Regions from separate parts of the Dietzia sp. oral taxon 368 genome, predicted to be linked through region 2. Evidence: riboswitches for the same ligand, from Rfam matches in the RefSeq annotation. Region 2 holds a riboswitch; the other holds the start of a gene.
The links. Region 2 has a riboswitch for cyclic di-AMP ahead of C3V38_RS12040 (C40 family peptidase). Riboswitches for the same ligand answer to the same signal wherever they lie in the genome.
Positions count from the first base shown of each region.

Region 1: another riboswitch for cyclic di-AMP. It lies ahead of C3V38_RS10025 (transglycosylase family protein); the one in region 2 lies ahead of C3V38_RS12040 (C40 family peptidase).

Region 1 covers NZ_CP027238.1:2,145,045-2,151,221, reverse strand. Annotated here, with positions in the region: gene C3V38_RS10045 (MFS transporter) at 1-1,276, shown strand, start outside; gene C3V38_RS10040 (DUF2771 family protein) at 1,273-1,782, shown strand; gene C3V38_RS18235 (cold-shock protein) at 1,837-2,238, opposite strand; gene C3V38_RS10030 (hypothetical protein) at 2,356-2,643, shown strand; cyclic di-AMP (ydaO/yuaA leader) riboswitch at 2,825-2,984, shown strand; gene C3V38_RS10025 (transglycosylase family protein) at 2,996-3,634, shown strand; gene C3V38_RS10020 (hypothetical protein) at 3,745-3,945, opposite strand; gene C3V38_RS10015 (helicase-associated domain-containing protein) at 4,049-6,177, shown strand, end outside.
Region 2 covers NZ_CP027238.1:2,582,197-2,588,373, reverse strand. Annotated here, with positions in the region: gene C3V38_RS12055 (long-chain fatty acid--CoA ligase) at 1-1,047, shown strand, start outside; gene C3V38_RS12050 (glycosyltransferase family 4 protein) at 1,112-2,245, opposite strand; gene C3V38_RS12045 (NlpC/P60 family protein) at 2,339-3,496, opposite strand; gene C3V38_RS12040 (C40 family peptidase) at 3,666-4,283, opposite strand; cyclic di-AMP (ydaO/yuaA leader) riboswitch at 4,297-4,446, opposite strand; gene C3V38_RS12035 (hypothetical protein) at 4,526-4,744, opposite strand; gene C3V38_RS12030 (DEDD exonuclease domain-containing protein) at 4,921-6,177, shown strand, end outside.

The sequences.
Region 1 (6,177 bases), 440 kb from region 2:
CGTCACCGTGGCGAACTTCGCGTGTGACGCCATCCTCGCGGTCGCCCTCGCCAACACCCTGTTCTTCTCGGCGGCGACCGCGGAGTCGCGCGGCAACGTCGCGTTGTACCTCTTGGTGACGGTCGCCCCGTTCGCGCTGATCGCGCCTGTCATCGGCCCGGCCCTCGACCGCCTGCGCAGTGGCCGTCGGCTCACCGTCTCGCTGACGTTCACCCTGCGCGCGGTGCTCGCGGTGGTCCTCGGCCTGAACTTCGACACGTGGCTGCTCTACCCGCTCGCACTGGGCATGCTCGTGCTGTCCAAGACGTTCGGCGTGGTCAAGGCCTCCATCACCCCGCACGTGTTGCCGCCGGCGCTGGACCTTGTCCGGACCAACTCCCGCCTGACGGTGCTGGGGCATGTCGGCGGCAGCGTGGTAGCCGGGGCCGCCGCCGGCGCCGTGGCGTGGATCTGGGACTCCTCCACCGCGCTGTGGCTGCTCGCCGCGGTCGCCCTGGTGGCCGCCTACGTGTCCATGACGATCCCCGCGCACGCCGAGGCGTCGGAGGACGACGAATCCGCCTCCCTGTGGTCGGGACACGGAGGGTCGGTGAGAAGTGGGCTGCGCGCCGTGCTCACCCGGCCGCTCGGCAGGAACGTCCTGGCGAATCTCTGGGCGGTCGCGCTGGTGCGGTTCATGACGGGGTTCCTCACCCTCTATCTGGCGTTCGTCGCCAAGGCGCAGGAGGACGCGTCCGCCCTCGAACAGGCGGGCCTGCTCGCGATCGCCGGCGCGGCCGGCGGGCTGGGCACTTTCGCCGGCAACGCGGTCGGCGCCCGCCTGCCGCTGGGGCGCCCGGGCCGGATCACGAGCACGGCGGCAGGTGCCGCGCTGGCCACGGCCGTCGTCGCGGCATTCCTGGGCACGCTCTGGGGCGCGGCCGTCCTGGCGCTGGTGGCCGCGGTGTGCAGCGCACTGGGCAAGGTGGCGCTGGACGCGTCCATCCAGACCGACATCCCCGACGCCGCCCGCTCGTCGGCGTTCGGCCGGTCCGAGACCGCGTTGCAGCTGGCGTGGGTCGCGGGCGGGGCGTTGGGCGTGCTGTTGCCCCCGGACTTCACGATCGGGTTCTCGGTGATCGCCTCGGTCGGCGCCCTGCTGTTCGCGCAGTCACTACTCACCGCCCGCGGCTCCACCCTCGTACCCGGATTGGGCGGCAACCGGCCGCGGTTCCCGGGTGGGCGACGTGACCCGGGTGCGCTCGACGGCCACCTGCTCGGCAGAATGAAGGGGTGAGTTCCCTCAGCGATACCCCGTCGACCGGCCCCCGCGTCCGCCCCGTCACCTGGGCGATCCTGGCGTGGATGATCATCATGATCGCGGCGATCGTCGGCGCGTGGCAGGGGTCGGAGTCCCGCTACGGGGCGCTGCCCGAGATCACCGTCGCCACCGACCGCGGGGAGGAGAGGGTCCTGCCGTTCACCGCGACCGACCTGGACGGCAACACGTACACCAACCCGGTCGGCGAATTCCACGTGCAGGACGAGCACACGTTGACGGTCCGGCTACCCGGCGAGCTGCGGTCCGCGACGATGGACGTCTACGAGGTCCGCGCCGACGGGGTGCGCGACTACACGGTCGAGGCGGACGGACCCGGCCAGCTCCTCGTGCCCGTGACCACCCCGGAGGAGGGCCGGATCGAGGGCCTGGCCATCCGGGCAGTGGCGATCGTCTACGCGGCGGACGGCTCGGAGTCGATCCTCAACGGCGAGTGGTCGGTCGGCTTCACCTACGAGGACTGACCCACCGAACGCACTGGAGCCGGGCCCTCGCCCCGGCCCTGCGCCGTGACGGGATCAGGCGTCCAGCTCGCGCGCTACCGCGCGCAGGACCGAGGCAACCCGGCTCGAGATCTTGTGGTCCGGTCGGTGACCGCGCCGCAACTCCGGCTGGACGGTCGACTCGAGCACCTTGATCATGTCCTCGACCATCCCGTGCAGCTCATCGGGCGAGCGCCTGGGCCCGCCGCGCGGGGCGCGCTCCTCGGCGACGGTCGGCTCGTCGTGGACCACCACGCGCAGCGCCTGCGGACCGCGGCGGCCGGAGACCATGTCGAACTCCACACGCTGACGGGGGCGCAGGGTCTCCACGCCGGCGGGGAGCGCGTCCGCGCGTACGTAGACGTCCTCGCCGCCCTCCTGGGACAGGAAGCCGAACCCCTTCTCCGCGTCGTACCACTTGACCTTGCCGCTGGGCACCGCGAACCACCTTCCGTCCCGGGCGCGCACGGGCGCGACCGACAACTCCACTTACGATCAGAGACTACCCTCGTGCGCGTTGGTGACGGCCGCGAGGCGAGCGGTACCCTCCCCTGTGTGACCTCCGACGATCGACGCCCGGCCGACGACCCCTGGACACCCGACGCGTCCGCCTCCGGTGACGCGCACGCGCCCGCGAGGCCACGTCGCCGCGGGCTGTTCGTGGCCGCGCTGATCATCTTCGCGATCGGGGTCGTCTTCACGATCGTCGCCGCGCTGACGCCGTTCGTGCTCGACCGCGACGCGCCGACGATCCTGTACCTCGGCGCGATGTTCTTCACTCCGGTGGGCTTCCTGCTGGGCCTCGCGTACGCCATTCTCGGCTCGCGCCCGCCCAGGGTGTGACCAACTCCACCCTCGTGGTAACGACCCAGGTAACGAGCGGATAACAGCGCGCTATCTCCGCCCGGGCGAGCTCTTTTTATTTCAGAATGGTGACGATCCGGCATCGAACCGCTACTGTTCCGTAGCAGACTCGTCAGCGAGTCGGCATCGGCCGCACCCACCGAACCCCGCCCTGCGGCCGACGCCACTGTGACCATTACCCGGGCGGGGACGGGGGACCCGACAGGGCCCACGACGGGCCCGGCGACCGCAGGTCGCCTTGGGGTGAAGCCGCCGCCGGCGGCCGGACGCACTCGTTTCCGAACCCGACAGCTCACCTCGTAGGCACAGAGTGAAAAGGACTGACGCGTACATGACCTCGTACACCGGACGCCACCGCGCCGCCACCCCCTCCTCCGCGCCCAAGACCGCCGTCAAGGTCGTGCTCGCCGGCACCGCCTTCTCCGCCGCGGGCCTGGCCCTCGCGCCGGCCGCCAACGCCGCGCCCGACTCCGACTGGGACCGTCTGGCCCAGTGTGAGTCCGGCGGCAACTGGGCCATCAACACCGGCAACGGCTACCAGGGCGGCCTGCAGTTCTCGCCGAGCACCTGGGCCGCCTACGGCGGCACGCAGTACGCGCCGACGGCCAACCAGGCCACGCGCGAGCAGCAGATCGCGATCGCCGAGAAGACCCTCGCCGGCCAGGGCTGGGGCGCATGGCCCGCCTGCTCGGCCAAACTGGGCCTCAACTCGGCGCCCACCCCGCGTGACCTGTCGGCCCCGAAGCCGGCTCCGGCCCCGCGCCCGCACGCTGATACGGCCGCCCCGGCCGCCCCGGCCGAGGTCAGCGCCGCCGATCACGTGGCCACTCTCAAGGCGTTCGCCGAGAGCCGCGGTGTCTTCCTCCCGATCACCGAGGGTTACGAGGCCAACAAGGCCGCCGTCGACGCCGCCTACGCCGGCAACCAGGACCTGGTGGACGGCTTCGTCGCCACCTACCTGGCCAACTGACACCGGCGACACCCGCCGAGCGGTACCCGGGCCACGAGGAAGGGCCGCCACCCCCTACAGGGAGTGGCGGCCCTTCTCGCGTTCCCCGGCGCCGCGCCGGAGGTCGGATCTCAGGCGACCCAGGGCGCGCCGTTGATCTTGGTGTACGGGTGGATGTAACCGAGTCGCTCCTGCGGGAGCGGGAAGGTCTCCTGCCCGAACGGCGACAGGCCTCCCGCGACCAGCGCGGCGAGCTCGGTGACCGGGTGCTCGCCGTACGAGGCGTCGGGCCAACCCGGGTTGTCATAGGTCAGATTCTTCTTGGCAGCCACCCCTGTAGTCTCTCACCTCCGACCCGATTCGGCAGCAGGTGGGTCGATTCCCACGCGGACCGGTTCTCACGGCCGCCGCGGTCTCACTAGGCTGGGACGGATCATGCCGAGCTCCCGAGCCACCTCCCGCGGCGCCACCGCCGACGCGCCGGACTTCCCCGCCTGGCTCGCCGGGTTGTCCGACGACGCCCTCGTGCGCGTGTGCGAGCTGCGCCCGGACGTGGCCACTCCCCCGCCCGCCTCGCTGGACGTGTTGGCCTCGCGCCTGCGCCTGCCGGCGTCCACCGCGCGGGCGGTGGGGACGTTGTCGTGGCCGGAGCTGCTCGTGGCGGCCGCAGCCGCCGCGGTCGGTGCCGATTCCGGGGCCGTACCGCTCGGCGCGGTGTCGGGGAGACTGGGTGTCGACGACGACGAGCCCGTCTTCCACGCCGCCGTGGCCCGTCTCCGCGAACTCGCGTTGATCTGGGGCGAGGAGGACTCGGCGCGGATGGTGCCCGTCACGGCGGTGGCGATCCGGTCGGCTCCCGTGGTGGCCCCTCATCCGGGCGAGCCCGCCGGGGCCGATCTCGAGGCGGCGTGGGGCGGCCTGTCCTCGGCTGCGGCGGGGGTCCTCGAGGCCATCGCCCGCGGGCGCATCCCGGCCGGTGCGCTCGGGGCCGGGGCGTCGGAGTCCGTGCGCGCGGCCGCGGTCGAACTCGCCCAGGCGGGGTTGGCGGAGCTCACCGGCGACGACGACGCCGAGCGGGTGGTGCCCCGCGCCCACGCCCTCGACCGGGCTCGCCACGGGGCCCGCGCGGACGGCTCGTCCCTGCTCCACCCCCCGGCCTGGGCGACGCCCCGCGTCGGGGCGGGTGCCGGGCGGGCCCGCGAGGTGGACGCCTCCGGCGGCGTGGCGGCCCTCGACCTGCTCCACCGCTGCGACTCGGTGCTGGCGGCGCTCTCGACCGCCCCGGCGGCCACCCTCAAGGCCGGCGGCGTGGGGGTCCGCGAGTTGCGCCGGGTGGCGCGGGCGGCCGCGCTCGAGGAGTCCGAGCTGCCCCTGTTGCTCGAGGTCCTCGCGGCCGCCGGCCTCATCGCGGTCGGCGACGCCGAGGTCGGGGACGTCGACTACGACTCGGTGTGGGCGCCCACCGAGGCCGCGGACGTGTGGTCGGCGCGCGAGCCCGCCCGCCGCTGGGCCGAGCTGGTCGTGGCGTGGTGGTCGATGCCGCGCACCCCGTGGCGCGTCGGCTCCGAGCTCGAGGGCGGCGGGACCCTGCCCGCACTGGGCGAGCCCGTCGGCCCGCCCGGACCGACGGAACGCGGTCGCGTCCTGAAGGCGCTGGCCGCCCTGGACCCCGCGGCCGAACCCGCCGACGCCCTGCTGCCCGAGGTGGTGCGCTGGTCGGCGCCGGTGTGGTTCTCACGCGCGGGTGCGCGGCCCGTCTCGGAGACCGTGGCCGAGGCACGACGGATGGGACTCGTCGTCGGGACCGTGGCGACCTCGGCCGCCCGCCACCTGGTCGACGCCACCCACGGCGCGTCCCACGGCGCGGGGGGCTCCGGCGCGGGGGGCTCCGGCGCGGGTGTCTCCGGCGGTTCCGGCGGCGCGGTCGTCGAGGACCTCGAACCGATCCTCACCGCCGCGTTGCCCGACCCGGTGTCGGAGGTCATCGTCCAGGCTGACCTGACGATCCTCGCCCCCGGCCCCCTCACCCCGGAGCTGGCGGCGGAGTTCGCCCTCCTCGCCGACGTCGAGTCCGCCGGCGCCGCCACCACCTACCGCGTCACCGAGACGTCCCTGCGCCGCGCGCTCGACGCAGGACGCACGGCCGCAGGCATCCGCGAGATGCTCGCCCGCACGTCCGTCACCCCTGTCCCGCAGTCGCTGGACTACCTGATCGAGGACGTCGCCCGCCGCCACGGGCGCCTGCGGGTGGGCACCGCCCTGTCGTTCATCCGCTGCGACGATCCGTCCCTCGTCGCGCAGGTCCTCGGCTCGCCGGTGGCGGAGAGCGCCGCGCTGCGCTCGGTGGCGCCCACCGTCCTGGTCTCCCAGGCCCGACCGCTCGACCTGGTCGAGGCGCTGCGCGCTCACGGGTTCGCTCCCGTCGTCGAGGACACGTCCGGCGCGGTCGTCGCGCTTTCCCGGCCGGCCGCCCGCGTCCGCGAGTCCCGCACCACCCGGGCGCCCCGCGTCCCGACCCGCGCGCCCACGACCTCCGAACTGCGGGCGGCGGTCGCGGCGATGCG
Region 2 (6,177 bases):
ATCGCGCACTCCGCCGACCTGACCAACCTGGTCGAGACCTTCGGCGAGATGAAGCCGCACTACATCCTGGCGGTCCCCCGCGTCTTCCAGAAGGTCTTCAACAAGGCCCGGGCGACCGCCCAGGACGGCGGCACGGTCAAGGCGTGGATGTTCGACAAGGCGGCCGACACCGCCGTGGCGTACTCCAAGGCCAACCGGGGGGACGGCCGCGTGGGCCCGCTCCTCAGGCTGCGCCACGCACTCTTCTCGAAGCTCGTGTACGCCAAGCTCGTCAACGCCCTCGGCGGACGCTGCGAGGTCGCCATCTCCGGTGGCGCGGCCCTCGGTGACCGGCTGACCCACTTCTTCGACGGCATCGGGGTCAACATCTTCGAGGGTTACGGCCTGACGGAGACGTGCGCCGCGATCACGGTCAACACCCCGGGCCACATGCGGATCGGCAGCGTCGGCCAGCCGCTGCCCGGGTGCGCCGTCCGTATCGCCCAGGACGGCGAGGTCGAGGTGAGCGGCCCCGTGGTGGCCTCCGGCTACTGGCAGAACGAGAAGGCGACCGCCGAGTCCTTCACGGACGGCTGGTTCCGGACCGGCGACCTCGGCTCGCTGGACGAGGACGGCTACCTGTCGATCACCGGCCGCAAGAAGGAGATCATCGTCACGGCCGGCGGCAAGAACGTGGCTCCCAACCAGCTGGAGGACGCCCTGCGCGCCGACCCCCTCGTCGCGGAGGCGGTCTGCGTGGGCGACGGCAAGCCGTTCGTCTCCGTCCTGCTGACCCTGGACCCGGAGGCCCTGGAGCGCTGGAAGTCCCACCACGACAAGTCGGGGTCGCTATACGAGCTGCTCAAGGACGCCGACATGATCGAGCACCTCGATCAGGCGCTGGCGCGGGCGAACCGCAGCGTGTCGCACTCGGAGTCGATCAAGAAGTACCACGTCCTGCCGGACCAGTTCACCGAGGAGACCGGCGAGCTCACCGCGTCGCTCAAGGTCAAGCGCAACGTGGTGCACCAGAAGTACGCCGAGCAGATCGAGGCCCTCTACGCCTGACGGCGCGGCCTGACGGTCGGGCCGAGCCGGACGGCACGACGGCCCGGACGCGTGCTCTCGCGGGTCACTCCCCCGAGAGCACGCGTTGCATGTCCCGCGCCAGGTCCTCCCACCGCCAGTTCTCGAGGACCCAACGGCGGCCACTGAGCCCCATCGAGGACGCCCGCGGACGGTCCTCGAGCAGCCCGGCCACCGCGTCGACGATCTCGCGCCGCGAGGTCCCGTCCACCACGAGTCCGGTCCGCCCATCCCGGACCGTCTCCGGTGCTCCCCCGCTACGCCCCGCCACCACCGGTACGCCACACGCCGAGGCCTCGAGGTAGACGATCCCCAGTCCCTCCACGTCCAGCCCGCCGCCGCGCGTGCGGCACGGCATCGCGAAGACGTCGGCCATGCGGTGGTGGTCGACGATCTCGTCCGCGGGGATCCGGCCGGAGAAGATGACCCGGTCCGCCACGCCGTACCGGCGTGCGAGCCCCTCGAGCGTCCGTCTGTACGGCCCCCCGCCGACGACGACGAGGACGGCCCCGGGCACCCGGCGGGCGATCTCCGGCATCGCGCGGATGAGCGCATCCTGACCTTTCCGCGGCACGAGACGGGACAAGCACACGATCACGTCGCGGTCCGCGACCCCGTAGCGGTCCCGGATCGCCCGGCGCCTGACCGGGTCCGGGCGGAACCGTTCCGTGTCGACACCGCCCGGTTGACGCACCAGCCGTGCCCGGGGGCCGAAGGCCGCGGAGACGCGCCTTCGCGTGTAGTCACTGACGTAGGTGATCGCGTCGGTCGACTCCCCGATCACGCGCAGGACCTGACGCGACCCGGGGAGCATCGACCATCCCACCTCGTGCCCGTGGGTACTCGCCACGATCCGCTCCACGGGACCCTCACGCAGGACCGGGGCCATGGCCGCGAGCGGGGCGGCCGCCCCGAACCAGATCGTCGTCGCCCCGAAATCCGAGGCGAGGCGGCGCGCCCGGGCCGCCAGGTCCGGCGTCGGCAGCAACATCTCGGTGGGCACGCGCTCCACGAGATAGGGCTTCGACGCGTCGTACTCGGCGGACTCGGCACCGCGGAACGTCGACGCGAGGACCGCGACCTCGGCGGGGTCGAGGTGGCTCAGGTACGTCTCGAGATAGGACTGGATCCCGCCGGGGCGCGGCGGGTAGTCGTTGGTGATCAGCAGGGTCTTGGTCATCGACTCCGAGCCTGCCACAGCACCTACACCGGCCCCGCGCGACCCGGCACGACCCGTGCGCCCCGGAAACGTCACGGGGCCGTTGGCGCGCGGTCAGTACCGCCGGATCGAGTGGATCGGCATAGCGTCGACCCTCTCCAGTCTGACGGGGACGCCGTAGGTCGGGGCGTGCAGCACCAGGCCGTCGCCGGCGTACATCCCCACGTGGGTTGCCTCCGGGTAGTAGATGACGAGATCGCCGGGACGGGCGTCCCGCATCGCCACGGGCGCCCCGGAGACCGCCTGCGCCTGGCTCGATCGTGGCAGGGTCTTGCCCTCCCGGGCGTACGACCACACCATGAGCCCGGAGCAGTCGAACTCGTCGGGACCGGTGGCGCCCCACGAGTACGGAGCGCCGAGCCGGGTCAGTGCCACGCGGAGCGCGGCCGAGTTGGTGTCGTCCACGGGCGGGGCGACGTAACCGGCGGGCATCACCGGCCCGCCGACCCACAGGGCCCGCTGCCCGTCCGACAGGGAGTCCACGCGGCGACGTACCTCGTCCATGAGTTCGCGCATCTCGGCCATGCGCCGGTCGAGGTGATCGGCGTGCTCTCGCGCCGCGCGAGCGGAGGCCCGCGCCGTATCCGCGGCCCTGGTGGCGTCATCCCGGAGGCGTGCGGCCGTCTCGGAAGCCGCCCGCGAGGCGTCCAGTGCGCTCGTGGTCGCGCCGGACAGCCGGCGTAGCGCGTCCAATCTGTGCACGAGGTCCCGTGGGCTCTCGGCCAGCATCGCGGCCCGGGTCGCGCCCGGGTCGCCACCTCGGTACCTCATGGCGGCGAGGTGGTCGACGAGGGACTGATCCCTCACGGCCGCACCGTCGGCCACCGCGGCTCGGCCGGCGGCTGCCCCGGCGGCCAGCTCGAGGCGATCGCGCTCCCGCTCGGCGCGGTCGAGTTCCGCGCGGGCCAGGTGGAGTTCCTCGCCGAGAGCCCCCGCCTCCTCGGACAGCCGCGCCAACTCGGCCAGGTCCTCGCCCGCCGCGGACACGGAGCCCTCCGGAGCACCGCGCGAGGCGGAGGCCGGCGCATGGACCGCGCTCTCGCTCAGAGTGGGGGGAGCGTCAGCCGCGGGGGCCGCGGTCGTCGTGGAGGCGGCGACGGGAACGGTGGGCTGAGCAGTGGCGGTGGGTTGAGCGGTGACACCGGCGACGGCCAGCAGCACCACGACCGCCGCGGCGGCGGCGAGCCTGTTCGCGCGGGCACGGGGCTTCATCTGCTCTCGTCGGTCTCTCGGATCCGGGGTTCGCCTGGGCGGGGCCGATCCGGACACCTGCGAAGACATCCGGCACCCGAGAGGGGATGTTACATACGACACACCCCGCCCGGGGCCGGTACGTGCCCGGCCTCAGGCGGGGTGTGTAGGAGTCGGAGAGCCGACCCGCTCAGTAGTAGCGGGTGGCGCCGTAGAACGGCATGGAGTCCAGCGGCGCGTAGCTCACGGAGGTACCGGAGTACGGGGCGTGGACGACCTGACCGTTGCCGGCGTAGATGCCGACGTGGGACGCGCCGCTGTAGAAGGCGACGATGTCACCGGGCTGCAGGTCGGACTTGGCCACCTGCGTGCCGCCGCCGATCTGGGCCTGGCTCGTGCGCGGGATCGAGATCCCCGCCTCCTTGTAGGCCCACGAGGTCAGGCCGGAGCAGTCGAACGAGCTGGGGCCGGTCGCTCCCCAGGCGTAAGGCGAGCCGACACGAGTGGTGGCCGCGTCCAGAATGCGCTGGCCGGTGGAGACCTCGGGCGCCGGGGTGGCGAACTCGACCGGAGCGGCCGGGGCCGCCTGGGCGGCCTGCTGGAGGCCGGCCGGAAGGGCGATGCCCTCCGGGACGTCGATGGTGACCTGGGCCGGAACACCCGGCAGCCGCAGCTCGACGGGGACGTCGACGGTCACGGGCGCGGCGGACGCGGTCCCGGAGCCCGCGACAGCGGCTCCGGCGGCGAGCAGTCCGGCGGCGGCCACGCGGCGGCCGGTCGAGCTGGTCTTGATGCTGTGGGCTCCCACGAGAGACTTTACCTCTTTCTTCCTGCGACACCGACCGGGTTAGCTGACGGGTTCGGACACGGAAGTCTGTCCTACGCTCGCCGACCTCCCGGTCGTCGAGCGATTCACCCCAGTGGAACGTGGTTCCCCGGCGCGCCCTCGGGCGCTTAGGCGTGACCGCGGCTCCCCACCGGCGGGCGGGGAATGACTTCCGAGGTCTCGAAAAGGTTACGAAACCATCTCGCCGAAGTCCAGTTCCCCGCTCACGCGGCGGTTTCCGCGGCCAGGATGTCGATGGACGTCACCATGCCCACGGCTCGGAGGACGTCGATCGCCGTCCGCACCTCCGGGTCCAGCACGTACCCGCAGGACTCCGGAGAAAGCTCGTCTACCTGGTCCTTCTCGCCGAGCAGCAGGGAGACGATGCAGCCTTCACAGTCGCCCGCCACCGCCGGGCAGCGAGCGCAATCCATTGACACCATGATCTACCTCACATTCCGTCCTGGGCGTGTTGCCCGTTCGTTATCGCGCCGCGATCCGGCCGCGGCGGTCGGCCCGGGAGGCACCCTAGGAACCGGGTACGACACACTCCCCCGGACCGTGACCCGGACGCCGCCCCCGGACGGCGATGTCCGACCCCGCCGCTACCGTCTCCGCCATGCCCCCCTCCACCTCACCGGCACCCGTCGGCGCGCAGGGCGCGTTCGACGAGCTCGAGCCGCTGCTGTCCGAGGTGACCTTCGTCGTCGTCGACCTCGAGACCACCGGCACCAAGCCGGGCGGCGACGAGATCACCGAGATCGGCGCCGTCCGGATCCGGGGAGGCGAGGTGCAGGCGGAGCTGTCCACCTTCGTCTCGATCGACGGCGTACTGCCGGGGCACATCAGCAGGCTGACGGGGATCGCCCCGGAGGACCTCGTCGGCGCACCGTCCCTCGGCGAGGTGATGGCGACGTTCCTCGAGTTCTCGCGCGGCGCTGTCCTGGTGGCACACAACGCCAGATTCGACCTCGGCTTCCTCCGCGCCGCCGCAGCCGCGACGGGCCACCGGTGGCCGGATCCCCCGTCCGTGTGCACCCTCGCACTCGCCCGGCGGGTGCTGCACCGCGGCGAGACGCGTGGCCACCGGCTCGGGGTCCTGGCCGCACACCTGGGCGCCACGGTCGAGCCCAATCACCGCGCCCTACAGGACGCGCGCGCCACGGTGGACGTGCTGCACGCCCTCATCTCGCGGGTGGGTGACTGCGGGGTGTCCACCCTCTCCGAACTGCTGGCGTACGACGGCCGCCTGGCTCCCGAGATCCGACGTCGCGCGACCCTCACCGAGGCGCTCACCGACGGCCCCGGGGTCTACGTCTTCCGCGACGAGGCCGGCGGGCCGCTGTACGTCGGGTCATCCGGCTCGGTGCGTCGTCGCGCGCGCTCCTATTACTCCGGCGGGGACACCCGCGGGCGGATGCGCACCATGGTCGGCCTGGCCGCCTCGGTGGAGTCGGTGCCGTGCGCCCACCTCCTCGAGGCGTGGACCGTCGAGGAACAACTCATCGACTCACTGCAGCCCCCGTTCAACAGACGGTCCCGCAGCCCTCGCCGAGGCTGGTGGCTCTCCCCTCCCACCGGCCGCGCCAGCCGTCCGACGATCGTCCGGATCCCGGACGACCCCACGGCGATCGGGCCGTTCCGTCGCACCGAGGACGCACGCGCCGCGTGGGAGGACCTCCTCGAGGCGTTCGGCGGTCGGCCCACGCCCGAGCGCTGGGCGGCGCTCGCCGACGGGCGGGACCAGGCCCCGCTGCACGCGCTCGTCGAGCAGATCGACCGACTCGCCGCCGACGGCGCCTTCGAGCGCGGGGCGAGACTGCGTGACAGGACCGCCGCCCTCATCCGGGTACTCGCCCGCCGGCAGGAGCTGGCC